DNA from 4 places in the Paenibacillus sp. JNU01 genome. Region 1 is predicted to be linked to each of the others. Evidence: riboswitches for the same ligand, from Rfam matches in the RefSeq annotation. Region 1 holds a riboswitch; each other region holds the start of a gene.

Region 1 (4,856 bases):
AGATGGGGCGTGAGTTCGCTGCCCGTTTTCGTGAAAGTGGAGTGACCCGTGTAATCACGGTAGAATCCTCGGGGATTCCGGTTGCGTTTGCCGCGGCCTATGAACTTGGGGTGCCACTTGTATTCGCCCGTCGCAAAAAAACACTTCTAGCTGATCCTGATGCTTACTGTGAACGCGTACCGTCCTTTACCAAAGGAATTGTAACTGACATTATGGTATCTCGCGAGTTCATTCATGAGAATGACCGTATTTTGTTCATTGATGATATTATTGCCAATGGAGATGCCGCTCGTGGCGTCATCAAAATCATTGAGCGTTCCGGTGCGGAACTCGTCGGATTCGGTGTTGTGGTAGAGAAATGTTTCCAGGCAGGGGCACGAACGATTCGTGAACAGGGGATTCCGGTGGAAGCCTTGGTACGCATTCGTTCCCTGAACGATGGGACGGTACAATTTGACGATAACGAAATGTGACATTTTAAAGGAATAGGGCCTATTTTTTGAACTATGCCTTTGCATGGCCGCTAATTTCATTTATAATGGGGTTATGTTAGGGAGAGGAGGCAACACCATGGGGAACCAACCGGCAACAGAACAATTCTTTAATGATAAGCTGGCGGAATCGAAAGTTCATTTTGAACGTGCCCTGGATTGTAAACATACGGAATTCGATGACCTTTATCCCTATATGATTGAACATCCTCAATTTTTCTGGTACAAACGCTATGTTGCCTGGTCAGAATTACTGACAATTGTAGGCTTATGCGAAGAGTTGTCCTTCTCTTGGAAAGAACAATTTACACCGCATCAAGTGGAGTACCTTGAAGAACGTGTGATGTCCGCCAAAGTGCTTGATTTTTGGTTCGAGAAGAACGACAGCAAAGAGCACGCGCAGCGGTAACTTTCAGTCGGGACATAATTTCGAATGACATGACAGTCCAATACAGTCACGTGAGACCTAAATGACTTTTCATTTAGGTCTCTTTTTGTAAATAAATTTGGAATATAGGAGCCATGAACATGATTAGTGATACAGAATTGGACGCCCTGCGTCTGTCAGGTGAGAAAGTCAGAGTAGTACGGGACGAGCTGGAATCGAACGATGTAACCGGGATTGTCGTTGCCTGGGATGGCGAGCAGGTACTTATCCGTCGTCAGAATCGACGTGTCGTCAAGTTGGATCGTGGTTACCGCTATCAGTTGTTCAGCGAACCCCGGCAAAGTCCACTTGGTGAGTAACAACGATCATTATGTCAGAAGTATGAGCGTACAAATGTTTGGAATTACCATGATTTCTTGGCATAATTGACTCACTCGTGAGAGAAGATAGGTACAGTGAAGAAATTCTGTAACTATAGCCGAGAGGGTGTGCTGCAAGACATGACATTGATGAATGATAAAGTTCATGCCTACAAGGATCAGATTGGAGCATTAAGTGATGTGCTGCCAGGTGTGGTGAAGTCGTATCATGAGTTTACCGGAGAATGCTTCCAACCTGGGGCGATTGATGCGAAGACCAAACAGCTCATCGCGCTTGGTATTGGCTTGTTCGCCAACAATGAGGTATGTACCTTCTATCATGTAGAAGAAGCACGTGCCAAGGGCGCTACAGATCAGGAGATTATGGAGACCGTTGCTGTGGCCGGAGCTGTAGGAGGCGGACATGCCCTGTCCCAAGGCGCGATGCGAGTGCAGAAGGCGCTGCATTAAGTGTAAGATGGAGGTAGTCCAAGGACTGTCCTCCTAAAGAGGAAATCAAACAAAAGAGGAGGTTCCGGTTGATCCGGAGCCTCCTCTTTGATATTATACCTACATTTTCCCTAACATTTTATCGTACATAAACTGTCCAGTTACCCGACGTGCTGTTACGTAACGATCATTGAAATAAGGATTGCTCATTTTGGTGATGCTTACCCCTTTGCTGCTGGATGCATGTGCAAATTGTCCGCCGCCGATATAAACACCTGTATGTGAAATGCCTTTGCCTGTTGTGTTAAAGAACACCAGATCACCTGTCCGAACATTGCTCTTGGCTACTGGAGTACCTGCTTTGGCTTGCTGTTGCGAAGTACGTGGCAATTCAATGCTGTATTTATTGAAAATATATCTCATAAACCCGGAACAGTCGAACCCGGCCAGAGTCGTGCCACCCCACTTGTAAGGAATACCTGTCATGTTGTTCACTACGGAGTTAATACTGCTTGCCTCTGTGCTTGTTGCCCCGGATGTAAATAGTACAGCCGCTCCAAAAATGGAGATAATCAGTTTTTTCAAAATCAATGTTCTCCCTTCGATGCCTACGGAGTTAGCTAAGGGTTCGGTAGAAGGTTCCCTATATTTCCTATGTATAAGAATAATTCACCCAAAATGGTTCCCCCGTTTTCAAACCTGAAACTCGGCAATGAATAATTAAGTTTTTGTAACTATTTGAAACTATATTGCATAAATGCGTAATTGTCAAACCCTTTTAAACCCCTTCGTAATACCTCAATGTTAGCGGAATTAACGATTTTATATGAAAGAAGGCGTCAAGTTTGGGTATCATTGATGACAAAAACGTCATTATTGATTCGTTTGAGACGAAATTGGATAAATAAATAAGTTTGTCATGAGTTAAAAGAACTATCCGTTATGTAGAATTTAAGAGATTATATTCATTAAGTTGCATATATTGACAATAATTGATTTTTTGCATATCATCTGATTATCCAATCCACATATTGGATAAAAATAGATTTTATTATGTTATATATTTAAATTAAGGAGGTTTAAGGACGGGCATTATAGGTAAGGTAGAATTGTGGATGTTATTACAATGAACATGGGAGAGTGTTACATTTGAAAGCAAAGAAAATAGTTACTTTTGTCCTGGCATGCGCCATGGTGTTCTCAACAGTTGGAATTGCAGTTCTACCTGTAGGGACGGTATCTGCTGCTGATGCATCGGGTACTACAGCGAGTATTTCAGATATTTTGAAGAACCAACTGCCGGATGGAGGTTGGAGAAAAGATTATAAACAAACAAGTGGAGAGTGGGCGAAGTCCACGATTGACAACAAGGCTACATATTCAGAAATTAGAAGATTGGCGAAGGAATTTAAAAAGACGAATGATCCACGCTACTCCACAGCTGCAATCAAAGGAATCAACTTTTTGATCAATATGCAGTATTCAAACGGCGGATGGCCACAAGTCTACCAAAGCTCTGGATATCACAAGCATATTACCTACAATGATGATGCAATGATTAATGTAATGATCATGCTCGATGAAGTAGCAACACGCAAAGGTGATTTCTCATTTATCGACAGTACACTTGCTAATCGCAGTAAAAATTCAGTTGCCAAAGGTGTGGAGGCGATTCTGAATACTCAGGTCGTCTCAGGCGGGAAGCTTACAGCATGGGGACAACAACATGATTCCAGTTCCCTTAAACCAGCGAGCGCAAGAATCTACGAAGTACCATCGCTGACAGCTGGAGAGAGTGTAACGATTGTTAAATTTCTGAAAACAAGGCCTGCTACCGCTAAAATTACCGCATCCATTAAAGGAGCAGAGGACTGGTTTAACAAGGTGAAAATTACGGGTTACAAGTATGAAAGGGCAAATGGTGATAGCAAGATTATCGCTGATTCCAAAGCAGCACCGATCTGGGCACGCTTCTATGAAATAGGAACGGATAGACCCATTTTCATTGGACGAGACGGGGTAGTTAAATACAAATTGAGTGACATTGATAAAGAAAGAAGAGGCGGTTATGCCTGGTATGGCAATTGGCCTTCCAAGCTGTAGTATGACTCCTTTTTGATGAACCAAATGATTAGTTGAAGGTAAAGCCCGAATGGACAAGCATGTCTGGTTCGGGCTTTCATGTTATTATTTTCAGTGTTGACATGATAGATTGGGCATGATATATTATTTCTTGTCGCCGAGATTAATCACGGAGATATAATATGCGGTCGTGGCGGAATTGGCAGACGCGCACGGTTCAGGTCCGTGTGGGCTAACCCCCCGTGGAGGTTCGAGTCCTCTCGACCGCATCGAATAAAAAGACTCCTCAAGCTAACGCATGAGGAGTCTTTTTTTGTTTGCATTTTTTGATATTATCCTAACATCAACTATACGGAATGTTTTATTGTGCTGCGGTAACATTAATGCTGTCAATATTCGGTCCTTCCGTTCCCGTTGTAACCACTTTCAAGGTATTGGTCCCGGTGTTCATGGGAACTTGTATTGTTTTTTCAACCCAAGTGGACCAGCTTCCCGTTGCTGGAAAGGGCTCATTGCTGATAACTTTGGTTCCGTTAACAAAAATGTCGAGGTTACGTGTTCCACTTTCCAGCGCATAACGAAACTTTACATTTTTGGTGCCAGTAATCGTATTGTTAATAGCGTTCCATTGAATGGTTGAACCAGTCATTGCATTGAAGTTGACATACCCGGAGCCTGTGTAACCGGGGTAGATCGTTTCAATGGCAGCTTCCGTAAGTGTTGTTCCGGTCTCTGCTTCATAAGTAGTGCCGCTGCCTGTATTTCCACCGTTATTCCCACCAGTAATGTTGGCAACAAATGTTGTTACGCTCTGAGCGGGGAGTTGTGCCGTGAAGGCTCCATTGGATACGGTAAGCGAGGCCCCGCTTGCCAGGTTGCGACTGCTGTCCGTAACCCATGAGGACACCGTGGAGGCATTACCATTCTGCAGAACGAATTTTTGGCTTGTGGCCGAAGTTCCACGGTTAATTGCCACGACGACTACTTTATTATCCCCTTTATAGGCTGAGACAAATGTGTTCGTATCCGGATTTTTCGTTGCATCGACTCGCAGGTAGCCAGGACGTACAAATTTGGAGAAATGGG
Region 2 (4,856 bases), 2.2 Mb from region 1:
ATGAATTACCGTCACATATACGCCCCTATTTCTTGTAATCGTGTGGGTATAATCCAATGAAGAATTTAGATATCAAAAGACTTTCAAAAAGAGCTATTTTTCATGATACAGTAATCTGCTTTAATGGGGAGTATATGTAGATCGACATAATTTTGTAAATGAAAGTAGGCAAAGTTAGCACAATCAGCAATATGTAGATCAGAATATCCTTATATCTTCTATATATTGTAGTTGTGAAGAAACAAACGTAATGATGTAATATACAGATTGCCCAAAATGTTTTATGTATGAGTCATTGAAAAATTTGAATTTCACCAATTAAATTTTTAAAAGAAGATAGTCGTTATTTCGACATGAAGGGAGATACAGACATGATGCTGTTCGACACACATACACATCTGGATGCACCACAATTCGACGAGGACCGCGAGGAGATGATTCAGCGTGCTGTGGATGCAGGAGTTGGTCGCATGATCAACATTGGCTTTAACCGGGAGACAATTCCAACGACAATGAAACTCGCTGAAACGTATGACTTTATATATGCAGCTGTAGGTTGGCATCCCGTAGATGCGATCACAATGCAGGAAGGGGATTTGGAGTGGATTGCATCTTTATGTAAGCATGAAAAAGTGGTGGCAATCGGTGAGATTGGATTGGATTATCACTGGGATACTTCACCGAAGGAAATACAGCATCGCGTATTACGACAACAAATTGCCTTGGCGCGTGAAGTGAACATGCCGATTGTCATCCATAATCGGGATGCACATGAGGATATCATAAGAATTTTGCGTGAAGAGAAGGCGAGTGAAGTTGGTGGTGTGATGCATTCGTTCTCGGGCAGCTGGGAAACAGCAAAAAGTTGTCTCGATATGGGTTTCCATCTCTCCTTCGGAGGACCGATTACATTCAAAAACGCAAAGCAACCCAAAGAGGTGCTGGCGAAGGTTCCGATGGACCGATTTTTCATTGAAACCGATGCTCCGTATTTGACACCTCACCCTTATCGCGGGAAACGAAATGAGACAGCGCATGTACGTCTGGTTGCAGAGGCAGCTGCGGAAATTAAAGGCATTTCGGTGGAGGAAATTGCTGCAATAACCACCAAAAATGCCATGGAACGATTTGGAATTCGTTAAAAAAACGAGCAAATGAGGTGAAAAAGGCAGGTAAGCGGAGTTAATTTGCCCTTTGATCCAAATAAATCAAGAATATTACAATATTTTAACCAAATATTCAGAAAAACGTACTTGATCAACGCTTTACAACATGCATCAAAACAGGATATCATCTTTTCAGTGAATTGTTGTGCGGAAAATTGGACAGATGTTCGGGGGATGAACAAAGGGACACTTTCCGATGAAACAACATTACTTTCATGAATCAGTCTCGCTGAGTCTCCGTTAACGGAGAGCGGGGGAACCAATAGGGCTTAAACATCGGTGTATTTGGCCGATGCGCAACGTTCGCTGACCCAAAAGCAGCGAAGGGAACTGCGAAGCCGTATTTGATTTCTTCTTTGGGTCTCGGGGTGAATTCAAGGGCGTCCGCCATGAGCGGGGGACCCAAGATAGGGCGGCTCTCTTTCGCCCGAACCCGACAGCTAACCTCGCAAGCGGAAAAAGAGAGGCAACCTCGTGCATGAATTTCCGATATTCAAAATCATTCGGAAGCCACGAAAGAGTTCCTCTTACACTCTTTCTTTGGCTTTTTTGTTTTTGAATAAAAGAAATGTTGTCATCATACGGTAGGTATTCAGGAGGATGACATCATGTTGCGAAGATTGATTCATGGTGCAGAACCGATCAGTTGGTCCGATCTGTGTTCTGTAGAAAATTTGGTATAGTCACGTCAAAGACATCATGCGTTACTTTAGACGGCGAGGCTATGAAGGAGGACGGAGAAGTGGGCACATTCCAACCAGAAGAGACCCATGAGTCACGATCATCCAGTAAGTCTTTCGCGTTGCGGTGGAAGCATGAGAACATGCGTCAAATGGCATTGATCGCGATTTTCTCAATTGCGCTTACAATCATGATCTTGTTAGTCGTTTACGGTCAGGCCGGGAAACAAATTTCACTGGTTATTGATGGCAAAGCTCAGGTGGTAGAGACTCGTACAGGAATGCTTCAGGAAATGCTGGAGGAGCAGTCGATCACAGTCAGCCCTCACGACAAGGTATCCATGTCCATGAACGGGGCGATTACAGATGGAGACCGAATCGTTATTGAGCGGGCCGTTCCAGTTAACATTACGGCAGACGGAGACACCAAGACTCTGTATACAACGGATTCATCCGTAGAAGATGCAATTCAAAAATCAGGTATTCAAGTTGAAAGTAATGATAAGGTGTATCCAGCGCTTGGAACTGCGATCAAAGCAGATATGAAGATCCGTGTAGTGCGCGTAACAAAGCGTACAGTGGATGTAGAACAACCAATCGCTTACAAAGTAATTAAAACGGCTGACCCTAGCTTGTACAAAGGGGATAACCGTGTCGTTGTGAACGGCAAAGAAGGCACACTTGTACAGCACATCGAAAAGGTATTTCAGGATGGAGAATTGGTCTCCAAAAAAATGGTCGGCAAATCTGTCGCGAATAATCGTGTAGATAAAGTGATTGCTGTCGGCACCAAAGCAAAACCTGTTGTGAAAAAACCAGAGATTCAGACCGTATCAGCTCAAACTTCAACAACGAAGAAGGCTACAACAACGAACTCGAAGAAAACATCTGCCTCGGGCAGCAAAGTGATTACCGTATCCGGGACTTCTTTTAAATACTCCAAAGTACTTAAGAATGTATCCATGACTGCCTACTCTTCCGAAGAGCCTGGCATTGGAACCAAAACAGCTTCCGGTACTCGTGTAACGGAAGGGCGCACCATCGCGGTTGATCCCAAAGTCATTCCAATTGGCTGGTGGGTATATATCGAAGGTCTGGGATTCCGTCGTGCGGAAGATACAGGCGGTGCCATTAAAGGCAACAAAATTGACGTATATTATGACAGTGTGAAGCATGCCCTGAATTTTGGACGCAAGAAAGGCAAGACGGTCTACGTGATCGGTCCGGTGAAGCCGGAAGCGAACTAAAATCGTTTTACTTTGAAATGGGAATGCTATAAAATAGTTGCATGAATAATTCATGCGGAATATGCGGCGGAGGGGTCTGAATTCAGTCTCCCCCGCCGTTTGGCAGAGAAGAGGATATTCCTCTTCTTTTTGCGTTAGAAAGGAAGAAATGGAACATGATAAAAGAAGTCATTGTGGTGGAAGGCCGTGATGATACGGTAGCCATCCGTCGGGCCGTGGAAGCCGATACCATAGAAACAGGTGGATCAGCCATTAACCAACGCATTCTGAAGCGGATTGCGCTTGCTCAGGAGAGACGGGGAGTCATTGTACTGACAGATCCGGATCATGCTGGCGAACGCATTCGTAAAATCATTGCGAATAAGGTGCCTGGTTGCAAACATGCTTTCATTCCGGAAGCCGATGCCACACGCAAAGGGGATATTGGGGTGGAGAATGCCTCACCGGAGGCGATCCGTCATGCTCTGGCACGCGTACATACTTCATACGAAGGCGCTCCTAGCCTGATCGATTGGGAGGACCTGATCGCGGCAGGACTTATTGTGCATCCGCAGGCTGCTGCACGTCGCATGGAGATGGGCAATCTGCTGGGTATCGGATATTGTAACGGTAAGCAGTTCCACAAACGTCTCGGTGTATTTCAGATTACACGGGAAGAGTTCTCTACAGCATTAGCGCAAATTGAACGTGAAGGATTGTGAGAATATGAAGGATATGGAAGAGACGATAGAAATTGCAACGCCCAAGCGAACCAAAGAAATTATTCAAAGACACGGATTCTCATTTAAGAAAAGTCTAGGTCAGAACTTTTTGATCGATCAAAATATACTGAACAAAATTGTTAATGCAGCCGATTTGGACGAGTCCAAGGGCGCTTTAGAGATCGGACCGGGTATTGGAGCCCTTACGGAACGATTGGCCCGGGTAGCGGGTCCTGTCACAGCCGTAGAGATTGATCAGCGCTTGATTCCCATTCTGGGAGAAGTGATGCAGCCTTATCCGAATGTACGTGTGCATCATGGTGATGTGCTGAAGCTTGATCTGGCTGAACTGTTCCAAAGCGATTTTGCATCGGTGGACAAAGTCAGTGTTGTGGCTAACCTGCCTTATTATGTAACGACTCCAATTATGATGAAACTGTTGGAAGAGAAGCTGCCAGTGGACAGCATTGTTGTCATGATCCAAAAAGAAGTGGCTGAACGCATGGCTGCTGCACCAGGATCGAAAGACTACGGCAGTCTGAGCATCGCAGTTCAGTACTACAGTATTCCTGAGCTTGTGTGTATTGTGCCACCGACGGTCTTCATTCCCCAACCTAATGTGGAATCAGCTGTCATTAAGCTGAAGGTTCGTGAGCAACCACCAGTTGAGATTCCCGATGAAGCACACTACTTCGAAGTGGTACAGGCTTCTTTTGCCCAACGGAGAAAAACAATCTCGAACAACCTGAAGGCACGTTTCTTCACAAAGGAGAACCGGGAACAGGCAGACATTCTGCTGGAGCAGGCAGGTATCCAACCATCCCGACGCGGAGAGACGTTAAGTCTGCAGGAGTATGCTACACTCAGCACCGTAATGTGGGAAGCAGGGGTACGCGCAGCATTATAAAATTCGAATGAACCAAACCGGGTCTCTGCCCATACGATGGGGTAGAGGTGATTACGTTGATGAATATCGGAGACTTGGTCGTTCGGAAGTCATACGGCGGCGATGTGACTTTTCGGGTGGAAGGCCTTCAGTTGGATGCTGCGGTCATTAAAGGG
Region 3 (4,856 bases), 2.2 Mb from region 1:
GTGAGCGGTGAGGAACTCCACTATCTCGCTGGCGGCAAAGGCGCAAATCAAGCTGTCGCTGCTGCGCGTCTGGGTGGACAGACCACAATGATTGGTGCGGTGGGATCGGATAGTTTTGGCGAACGTCTGCTGCACAGTCTGACGGAAAGTGGTGCAGATGTCTCGCAGGTTCGCAGATTGGAAGACACGGTTACAGGGACAGCTTCCATCTGGCTCTCTCGGGGAGACAACCGGATTATCGTTATTCCTGGTGCGAACGGGCAAGTAGTGCCTGAGATGCTGGAAGAAGCGGATACGGTAAAAAGCCTGACTGCAGCCGCAGCGGTGCTGCTACAGCTGGAGATCCCGCTGCCAGCGGTTACCCGCGCCGCCCAACTGGCGGCTGAAGGCAGCGCACTGGTAGTGCTCAACCCGGCTCCCGCGGTGCCGGGTCTGCCCCAGGAGCTCCTGCGGTGCGTGGACGTTGTCACGCCGAACCGCAGTGAGCTTGCCGTGCTGACCGGCCGGGATCATCTCCGGCCGGAAGACCTGGATGCGGCGGTCGCAGAGCTCGCCGCATCCCTCGGGGCCGCTGTCGTCACGACGCTCGGCCCCGAGGGGGCTGTGTACGCGGCGGCGCCTGGTGGCCGCGTACAGGCAGGGCGTGCCGGCGCATGCCGTGCGCCCGGCTACGCCGTAAGCGCCGTCGATACGACCGGCGCTGGCGATTGCTTCAACGGCGCGTTGGCGGTAGCCCTCGCGCGCGGTGAGACGTTGGACGCGGCCGTAGGCTTTGCCATGGGTGCGGCCGCGTTATCCGTGACGAAGCTCGGCGCCCAGTCCGGGATGCCGTCCGCACGTGAAGTGGAGGCCTTTCTGGCCGAGCATGCGGCAGATGCCTAATCAATAGCATAACAAAGAGGCTCTTATTCTCCCAAAAGGGGATTAAGGGCCTCTTTGTTATGTGTGTGCAGAGATTACTTCTTCTCTGACAGCCACATGGCGATATTAGCAATCTCTTCATCCTGCAGTTTGCCCTTGAAGGAAGGCATACCGCCACCTTTACCTTTGACAATCGTAGTGTAGATCTTCTCCAGATCATCCTGGCTGCCGATGTTTGCTAGAGCAGGTCCTACGCCACCCTGAAGCTGATCCCCGTGACAGGAGATACAATTGGCTTTGACCAGTGCTTCAGCCTGTCCGGCATCCAATGTGACTTCCGGCATGGTAGGCTTGGCTTCTTCAGCCACTTCTTCTTTCCCTGGAAGCGTAAACATTAAAACAATAGCTAAAGCGCATGCTGCAAAAAATACTCCGCTCATGATCCATTTGTGCATCCCTTATGTCCCCTCCAGAATGAAAGATCATCTAACCTGAAACTATCCATATCATTATAACGGAACCTGTACTGACATCATAGCATTTTGTGGGAAATTTTTGAACTAATCACATAACAAGGCGCAAATTTGGTTGTTTTGCAATGGATTTTAATCACGAGGCCCTTCATAAACCATACAGTGAAAGGGCTTCAAGCCGCTTGGGGTCTGTCGTTCGTATGTATCCTGGGTGACAAATCCACTCTTTAGATAGACTTGAATGGCACGAGCATTCCAAGTGAGCACTTCCAGATCGATCTCATTCATCGGATTTCGGCGAATGGCTTCCTGTACAATGGCCGTGACAAAAGCTGTCCCTTGCCCCTGACCACACAGCTCTGGATGCATGCCGAGGCCAATCCGGGTTACCCCTTGAAGTGGGAAGTATTGAGCAAATCCACATATACGATCGTTCTGATCCAGGACAATCGCATATTGCTCCTGCCGCAGCTGTGCATCTCCGAATTCCACTTCCAGCGCTTTCATCTGCTCCCAGGGGAGCCAGCTGTAGATATTGTAAGGCGGATCATACTGCCAACTGCAGATGAGCTCCGCATGTTCTTCTCGCATGGGTACAACGTGAAACGTTACGGGGGCTTCCTTCATACACCTGCATGCTCCTTTCCTTGAAACAGAACTCTCTGTCCACTCTACAAAAGAGATATTCATTTAGCAAGTCTCTCTTACCAGAAAAAAATATGAAACAAAAGTTCCGGTAATTCCGTTTATATTATAACAGGATGGGTAAAAACATCATAAGGGCACGGACGAACGAGCACAAAATGAGCCTGTTGATGTTGCAGGATAGCCCCGAGCGTAACTTGCAATATGAATCAGGATGGAAGCACAAAAAAACCGCCGGATACATTCCTGCGGAGAATGTACCGGGCGGTTCTGTTATGCTTCTTGCTTCGTTACAGTATGGTTCATGGTTACAGTATCATGTTGCTCAGCTTGTCCCTAGTCAAGGGCCAGTGATTCATACGCGTCCGTGCTCATAATCCGTTTAGCGCCAACATAACGATTGGCCCAATAGCTTTCACTCAATGCACTGATCGTAACACCTTTGGAAGAAGAAGAGTGTGCGAACTTTCCATCCCCTACAAAGATTCCTACATGGGATACGCCTTTACCTGTAGTATTAAAGAATACCAGATCGCCAGCTCTCATTTCCATGCGGGATACGGAATCGCCCATGTCGAATTGGGAACTGGATTGGCGTGCCAAATCAATACCCAATTTGTCGAATACATACCGTGTAAATCCGGAGCAGTCAAAGCCGTTAAGCGTTGTTCCCCCACTTTTGTATGTAGTTCCCATTGCTGAATCAATTACTTTATCCATTTTTGAATCTGCGAATGCGCTACCTGCACCAAGCGATAATGCGAATGTGATGCTAAGTACAGCTGCGGTTAATTTCTTCTTGAACAAGAGATATTCCCCTTCCAACGCCTGCGAGGTTAGCTTAAGGATTCGGTTGAAGGTCCCCTATGATCCCTCTGTAGCAAGATCAATTCACCCATAACTGGTTCCCCCGCTTCCCAGGTGCCAGGAATTTGGCTATGCTAGTTATGCACCTGCGAAATCAAGAAATGACGATTTAATTTTAAGTAGTTACAAATATGAATGTAAAGATTACAAAGTTGTTACTAAAAACTCACTGCGATTATTGTAACAGAGGAGTACGTCTTTGGCAACGTTTAGCAACAAAATTAGCAAAAAAAACCTCGACCTTTGACGGGGAAAGGTTGAGGTTTGCCTATTTATAAGTACATAGCAGGCCATGAGTTTAACATGTGATGGTAACAATTTTTAAACTAAATGCTCTCACCTTTGGATACTTTGGACTGCCACAATCGGAAATGGCTGCATATTTTCCACAGACTCAATAGACATCTGGCAAGTGGATACGTCTGCTGTAGTATAAGTCCGGTAAGTCCCGTTAATAACCATGAGGCTGAAGTGAATGCCCCAAAGACGAGTAAGTGGACTCCGCCCAGCAGGAGAGCAATGCCGATAACGGCGATGAGATGACGCAGTGCAATCCAGAGTGCTTTGAGGGTGCCGTGAGCCCCGCCTTCTCCTTCTGGTGCCGACACACCGAACTGCATGTAGAGCATGACATGGTGGATGACCCATCCATATACAATCCAGGCAGCAACATAAGGTATACCAGGCAAAAGTAATTGAAGGGAATGAAATCCGTCCATGAGGATCGAGTAGAGCTTCGGTATGAGCCAGTAGGCGGGCAGAAGTATCAATAATGTACGTATGGTGTGCAGCAGCAGCATCGGTTTCCACAGTTTTTTGATTCCACGGACGAATGGGATGCGCTCTTCTGTAGAATTAAAGTGCTGAAGTGAGTAGAGCAGTCCTGCCTGAATAAGGGGGCTGATCAACATGCGAACCAGCAGCATGCCCCCCAGAATCCATAGATAACGATGAACCTCCGGATGGGTAGATAGGTTAAGTTGGCTTTCCATTTTGAACAAAAGTGTACTCAGTTCCCCGGCATCAGAATCTGGATAGCGCAGGAGGAGTGGGATGACTGCCGATTGTACCATTCGATAGAAGAAATATCCCCAAATGAGTTGATAAAGAAATAAGAGTGCCGCAATGAACATATGCTGACGGACGAGAAACCAGCCTTCACGTATTTTCGCTTTCACCGTATCCACCTCACCATGACAGACCTCCGAATATGGCTTCTATTAGTTTGGTTACACTCATGCTCCAGCGGGACTTCGTCTGCTCATCCAGTCCGGATTTTAGGAAATTGTTCATATGGCGGTTCTCCAGCACGATCGTGTACAGGGGATCGGTCATGGCCCAGGCTACGGGGGATGTGTGCGTTAATTTATAGGTAATTCGATCTTCTATGCCATCCCATTGCTTGGTGAGGGTATGTCCGTCTTCAAAAGCAATGCGAACAGGAACGGCGTTGTAATCACTGCCTTTTTTGACGATCGTCACGGATGACTCGTACCATGTTTGACCGTCTTTCTGTACAGGCGTAACACGAATCTTCTCTACAGCAAAGTCAGCCATTCCATTACCGTAGACGTATTGGTCAAAATAATCAGACCAGGACGTGCGGGTCACTTGTTCCACAACGTTCTGAAAATCTGCCGAAGTGGGATGTTTGAAGCGGTACTTCTTCACATAGGTAGAGAGAATGCGTTCCATCTTTTTTGTGCCGACTTGATGTTCAATACCAAGCAATACAAGCTTGCCACGTGTGTAGACATTGGCTGCATACTCATTCTGTGAATCGAACTTCCAGGATTCTTGTGTTAAGGATGAAGGAGACGTAATCAGGCCCGATTGTACCGGCAGATTCGGAATCAATCCGTATTCCTGCTCCATCAATTTGTCTTCTGCATAAGAGGTGAACCCCTCATCCAGCCAGGCTTCCTCGAATTCGTTGCTGGCAACCATGCCGTAGAAGTACTGGTGTCCGATCTCGTGGACTACGGTACGTTCCAGGTCATAACCTGGAGT
Region 4 (4,856 bases), 1.7 Mb from region 1:
GAGCGGGCGTGTTGATCTGGTGATTTCAGGTATGACGCCGACGGATGAGCGGAAGAAAAGTATCGATTTTTCCGACACCTACTATAAATCAAAACAAGTGATCATGGTTCGCAATGTGGATAAAGACAAATATCCAACCATGACCGAACTTGAAAATGCGAAGATTGGCGTTCAGAAAGGCTCCATTCAGGAAACGATCGGACAGAGTATTCCAGGAGCGAAGCTTACTGCGCTTGATAAAATCTCGGATATCGTGCTTCAACTGCAAACCAAACGTATTGACGCGGCAATCGTAGAAGATACCGTGGCTGCAGGTTATCTGGACGATATCATTGGACTTGCTGCTGCTGTTCCGGACGAAGAGCAAGCAGAAGCGGCAATCGGGATTCGTAAAGGCAATACCGAGCTGCTAGCAGCCGTAAATGGAACACTGGAGCGATTGAAAAGCGAAGATAAAATCAATCAGATGGTGACGGACGCCAGCCTCTTGATGGCGGACAAAGCAAACAAATCACAAAATATTTTCCAAGTATTCTGGCAGTACAAAAGTTTCTATGCTACAGGTATAGGCTACACACTTCTATTGTCTGCACTTGGGGTTATCTTCGGGGTAATTATTGGATTGATCATCTGTTTGTTCCGTTTGCATGACGCTGCAATTTTGCGGTGGATCGGTACTGCTTACGTTGAAGTGATCCGTGGTACACCAATGCTGGTACAATTAATGATCATTTACTATGGTTTTTCCCTAAGCTTTGGCATTAACTTCACTGCACTTCAGGCAGGTATCATTACACTTTCAATTAATAGTGGTGCTTATCTGGCAGAGATTTTCCGTGCAGGTATTCAAGGTGTGGATCGGGGTCAGTTGGAAGCAGCTCGTTCCCTGGGAATGGGTAGAGGGGCAGCAATGCGTTATATTATTTTACCGCAAGCCTTCAAAGCTGTATTACCGGCGATCGGTAATGAATTCATAACCATCATCAAAGAATCCTCCATTATCTCCGTTATCGGTATGGTGGACATTATGTATCAGGCAAGTGTGGTCAAAAACATTACGTACCAAGGCTTGAGTCCATTTTTGATTGCAGCAGCCATCTACTTTGTAATGACGTTCATTTTGTCCAAGCTGCTGGGACGACTGGAAAGGAAGTTGAGTGCAAGTGATAGACGTTAGACAATTACACAAATCTTATGGAAATAACGATGTGCTTAAGGGCATTAACGTGACGATTGGCAAAGGTGAGGTTGTCGTGGTCATCGGTCCTTCCGGTTCAGGGAAAAGTACATTCTTACGTTGTCTGAACCTGCTGGAACAACCTACCTCGGGAGAGATTGATTTTGAAGGCGTGTCAATCACCGATCCGAAGCACAACATTAACGCAACTCGTGAGAAAATGGGTATGGTGTTTCAACATTTCAACCTGTTCCCACACAAAACGGTAGAACAAAACATCACAATCGCTCCGATCAAAGTAAAGAAACAATCCACGCTGGAAGCGGAAAAAATTGCTGCTGATCTGCTTAACACCGTGGGCTTGTACGATAAAAAAGATGTATTCCCGAATCAGCTGTCCGGTGGACAGAAGCAGCGGATCGCCATTGCTAGAGCACTGGCCATGCAGCCGCATGTCATGCTGTTTGACGAGCCTACATCGGCACTGGACCCCGAGATGGTCGGCGAAGTTCTGGATGTCATGAAACGTCTTGCAGAAGGCGGGATGACCATGGTCATCGTAACGCATGAGATGGGGTTTGCACGTGAAGTGGGAGACCGTATCCTGTTCATGGATGGCGGGGTTATTGTGGAAGAGGGAACACCTGATGAGGTGTTTGGAGCACCGAAAAATTCACGTACACGTGACTTCCTTGCGAAAGTACTCTAAATGAATCGATTAAATAGCGTTACTGACTTCGAGTCGGTAACGCTATTTTTTTGTAGAAAATAATTACATATGGGATTCAAAAAGTAACTATTCTGTTACCAAATATATAGCGGATACCTGGCCCAAACACTTTTAGATTATTCAATATTCTTACACGTGCTTATACATGTTGAATCCATTTGGTAAGAATTACTACAAGTTCAGGTTACAAAATTGTGATATATTGAACTCTGCCGAAACTTCCGGACAGGGAGTGCGGGGGATGTAACGATGCAGATAGTGCAGGGGGAAGATCTACAGCACACTGCTTGGGGTGAATTAGGGGTACATATCGTTTCAAATGTAATGATGGACCTATAGGGTGGGCTCCTCATCCGAATCCGACAACTAACTTCGCAGGCACAATGAGGGAGGAAGACCATGATTAACAAGAAACGTATAGCCAAAACAGCAGTAGCATTAATGACAACAGCAATGCTCATTCAAGCCGTTCCGGCTCACGCCGATTCAGTTCATGTGGCCAAAGAGGGGGATACCTTCTACACCTTATCGAAACAATACGGAGTATCAATGAACACGTTAGTTAAAGCAAACAATGACATTTCGCCTTACAACATTTATGGTGGTTTGAAAATTACGATTCCCGGTAAGGCAAACAATGTAGCTGCCGCGGCGACGGAGAGCAAGACCCAAGCCAAAACGGTTACGACAGCAAGCTTGGACGTTAACACAGATAACAAAGTGGTTCAAGCGTGGGGTAAAACATTTGATTACAGTAAAACTGTGAACGTGAAAGCAACAGCATACTCTGCAGATCCGTCTGAAAATGGAGGATGGGGTGCGGTCGATTATTTCGGAAATGACCTTGAACTGGGTACGATTGCAGTAGATCCTAGTGTCATTCCTCTTGGAACCAAAGTACTGGTAACGGGTCACAGCCATCCAGGATTGCCAAAACAGGCTTTTGTGGCTACAGCACGTGATGTGGGCGGTGCAATCAAGGGTCACCGGATTGATATCTTTATCCCTGGTAGCAAACAGTCGGTAAGCACATTTGGTTTTCAGGATATCGAGCTGTACATTCTGAAGTAGAGCGTAAATTTCATTTAAACTGAATTCAAACAGGGTGTCTGCCAGTCGCTAACTTGCGATTGAACAGCACCCTTTTAATATTTCCATGATTACCTAACACGGTTATTCTATTCTTTCGCCTTCGGTAATCCCAGCATTTCGTCCAAGGTGACCAGTTCATATCCCCGGTTACGCAGTTCCTCAATAATTTCAGGCAAAGCCTCAATCGTGCCATTCAGATTCGATCCAACACCGCCTCCTGCATGTTGTAGAACGATGGAGCCAGGTTTTACAGCAGACAGGATGTTATCTTTCACCTTTTCCTTGGAAAGACCTTTCCAGTCCAGAGAGTCAACGTTCCAGTTCACAATACTATAATGTTGTCTGGCAGCCCATTGCAGCTGTTCTTCATTAATGTCTCCATACGGAGGTCGAATCATCTTGGGCGTATATCCCGCCAAATGGCGAATGATATCCCCGGTATGTAAAATTTGTTTGCGGAAGGCATTCATCGACAGCTTACTGAACTCCGGATGATTGTAGCTGTGATTGCCAACGATGTGCCCTTCCTTAACAATCCTTTTTACCAAATCGGGGTGCTTCTCAGCACGACTACCAACGATGAAAAACGTAGCTCTGACTTTATACTTTTTCAACAGATCCAACACCTGCGGAGTAAACCGTGGATCGGGCACATCATCAAATGTTAACGCAACCTGTTTAGTTGAAGGACCATTAGTTTTGAACGTATCGGCATATTTCTGACGTAACTGTCCCAATGTTAATTGTTCTTCTTCCACGGAATCAGTATTGGATACCGATTCACTTGGCGGGTCTGAAGCATCCCGTGATGAAGCTGATGGTGCTTGATATCCGCCTAGAAAAACAACGATAACCATCAGCATAATGAGGCGTACGCGCATAATAACAGCCTCCTTTTCCAAAATGACGTTCTCTATGGTATGCCCGTGGACTTGAGAAAATATGCGCAGTGTGAGAAGTTTCATTGCTGATTTAACTCATGACAGCCATAATTCCTCCATATATAACATATAGAAAAGGAGCGGTGGAATAGCCATGAGTACATATGATTTGAAATCGATACGTTTACAGGTGATTGAAGCAGGAGAGGATAAGGTTTTTCTCGTTACGGGAGGAAAAGCTCATATTGGCGCTGTAGCCACGTTCTATGTGGAAGATGAGCGGGTCAGCGGCACGACAGTCCATATTCCGGGACATAAGGAACAAGAACTGTGTGAGCGGCTTGCCCGAAAGGCTGCCCAACAATTAAAAATGACCGTTACGGTAATTATGGGTATCCATTTTGATTCCATTACACGGATGCAGATCGATGAAATCGTGCAGACTGCAGAGAGGCTAATGGAGGATCATCTGAGCAAGGATAAACGATCTTCCTAATATAAAGAGCAATCGCATGTTTTAATTTTATTTGCTAAAATTGAAACGAGTTGTAGATTGTTACGTATGTATGTTTATATACGATGTAATATCGACTAGGAGGAATAACATAATGTCCATTTTCAAACGTTTACGTGATCTAACCATGTCTAACATCAACGCTATTATTGACAAGGCAGAAGACCCAATCAAGATGACGGACCAATATATCCGTGACATGCAAGAGGATCTGGAAGATGCGGAGAAAGCAGTAGCGCAACAGATCGCCATTGAGAAGAAATTCAAGCAGTTATTCGAAGAGCAGGAAGCTCTAGTGAAAAAACGTGAAGAGCAGGCGCATACGGCGGCACGTGCTCAAAACTTGGATCTGGCCCGCAGGGCTTTGGAAGAGAAAAAAGCAGCCGAAGAGAAGATGACTGAGTACAAAACCAGTTATGATCAAAACAAGGCTTCAGCAGATAACCTGCGTGGCAAGCTGGA

The links. Region 1 has a riboswitch for cyclic di-AMP ahead of NLBNIHML_RS27770 (C40 family peptidase). Riboswitches for the same ligand answer to the same signal wherever they lie in the genome.
Region 2: another riboswitch for cyclic di-AMP. It lies ahead of NLBNIHML_RS17565 (resuscitation-promoting factor); the one in region 1 lies ahead of NLBNIHML_RS27770 (C40 family peptidase).
Region 3: another riboswitch for cyclic di-AMP. It lies ahead of NLBNIHML_RS17940 (C40 family peptidase); the one in region 1 lies ahead of NLBNIHML_RS27770 (C40 family peptidase).
Region 4: another riboswitch for cyclic di-AMP. It lies ahead of NLBNIHML_RS04615 (3D domain-containing protein); the one in region 1 lies ahead of NLBNIHML_RS27770 (C40 family peptidase).

What each region holds. Positions count from the first base shown of each region.
Region 1 is NZ_CP169723.1:6,300,960-6,305,815, forward strand. Features, by position in the region: gene NLBNIHML_RS27750 (xanthine phosphoribosyltransferase) at 1-473, shown strand, start outside; gene NLBNIHML_RS27755 (hypothetical protein) at 571-900, shown strand; gene NLBNIHML_RS27760 (hypothetical protein) at 1,020-1,238, shown strand; gene NLBNIHML_RS27765 (carboxymuconolactone decarboxylase family protein) at 1,380-1,709, shown strand; gene NLBNIHML_RS27770 (C40 family peptidase) at 1,809-2,273, opposite strand; cyclic di-AMP (ydaO/yuaA leader) riboswitch at 2,279-2,410, opposite strand; gene pelA (pectate lyase) at 2,829-3,791, shown strand; tRNA gene NLBNIHML_RS27780 (tRNA-Leu) at 3,955-4,039, shown strand; gene NLBNIHML_RS27785 (carbohydrate-binding protein) at 4,132-4,557, opposite strand; partial or broken gene xynC (glucuronoarabinoxylan endo-1,4-beta-xylanase XynC) at 4,558-4,856, opposite strand, start outside.
Region 2 is NZ_CP169723.1:4,053,559-4,058,414, forward strand. Features, by position in the region: gene NLBNIHML_RS17555 (HD domain-containing protein) at 1-38, shown strand, start outside; gene NLBNIHML_RS17560 (TatD family hydrolase) at 372-1,142, shown strand; cyclic di-AMP (ydaO/yuaA leader) riboswitch at 1,384-1,637, shown strand; gene NLBNIHML_RS17565 (resuscitation-promoting factor) at 1,909-3,093, shown strand; gene rnmV (ribonuclease M5) at 3,249-3,794, shown strand; gene rsmA (16S rRNA (adenine(1518)-N(6)/adenine(1519)-N(6))-dimethyltransferase RsmA) at 3,799-4,701, shown strand; gene yabG (sporulation peptidase YabG) at 4,761-4,856, shown strand, end outside.
Region 3 is NZ_CP169723.1:4,129,220-4,134,075, forward strand. Features, by position in the region: gene rbsK (ribokinase) at 1-882, shown strand, start outside; gene NLBNIHML_RS17930 (c-type cytochrome) at 957-1,316, opposite strand; gene NLBNIHML_RS17935 (GNAT family N-acetyltransferase) at 1,467-1,961, opposite strand; gene NLBNIHML_RS17940 (C40 family peptidase) at 2,316-2,786, opposite strand; cyclic di-AMP (ydaO/yuaA leader) riboswitch at 2,790-2,927, opposite strand; gene NLBNIHML_RS17945 (hypothetical protein) at 3,173-4,024, opposite strand; gene NLBNIHML_RS17950 (M1 family metallopeptidase) at 4,035-4,856, opposite strand, start outside.
Region 4 is NZ_CP169723.1:1,123,392-1,128,247, reverse strand. Features, by position in the region: gene NLBNIHML_RS04625 (ABC transporter substrate-binding protein/permease) at 1-1,177, shown strand, start outside; gene NLBNIHML_RS04620 (amino acid ABC transporter ATP-binding protein) at 1,164-1,886, shown strand; cyclic di-AMP (ydaO/yuaA leader) riboswitch at 2,108-2,304, shown strand; gene NLBNIHML_RS04615 (3D domain-containing protein) at 2,307-2,978, shown strand; gene NLBNIHML_RS04610 (polysaccharide deacetylase family protein) at 3,086-3,880, opposite strand; gene lpdD (prenylated flavin chaperone LpdD) at 4,035-4,376, shown strand; gene NLBNIHML_RS04600 (PspA/IM30 family protein) at 4,489-4,856, shown strand, end outside.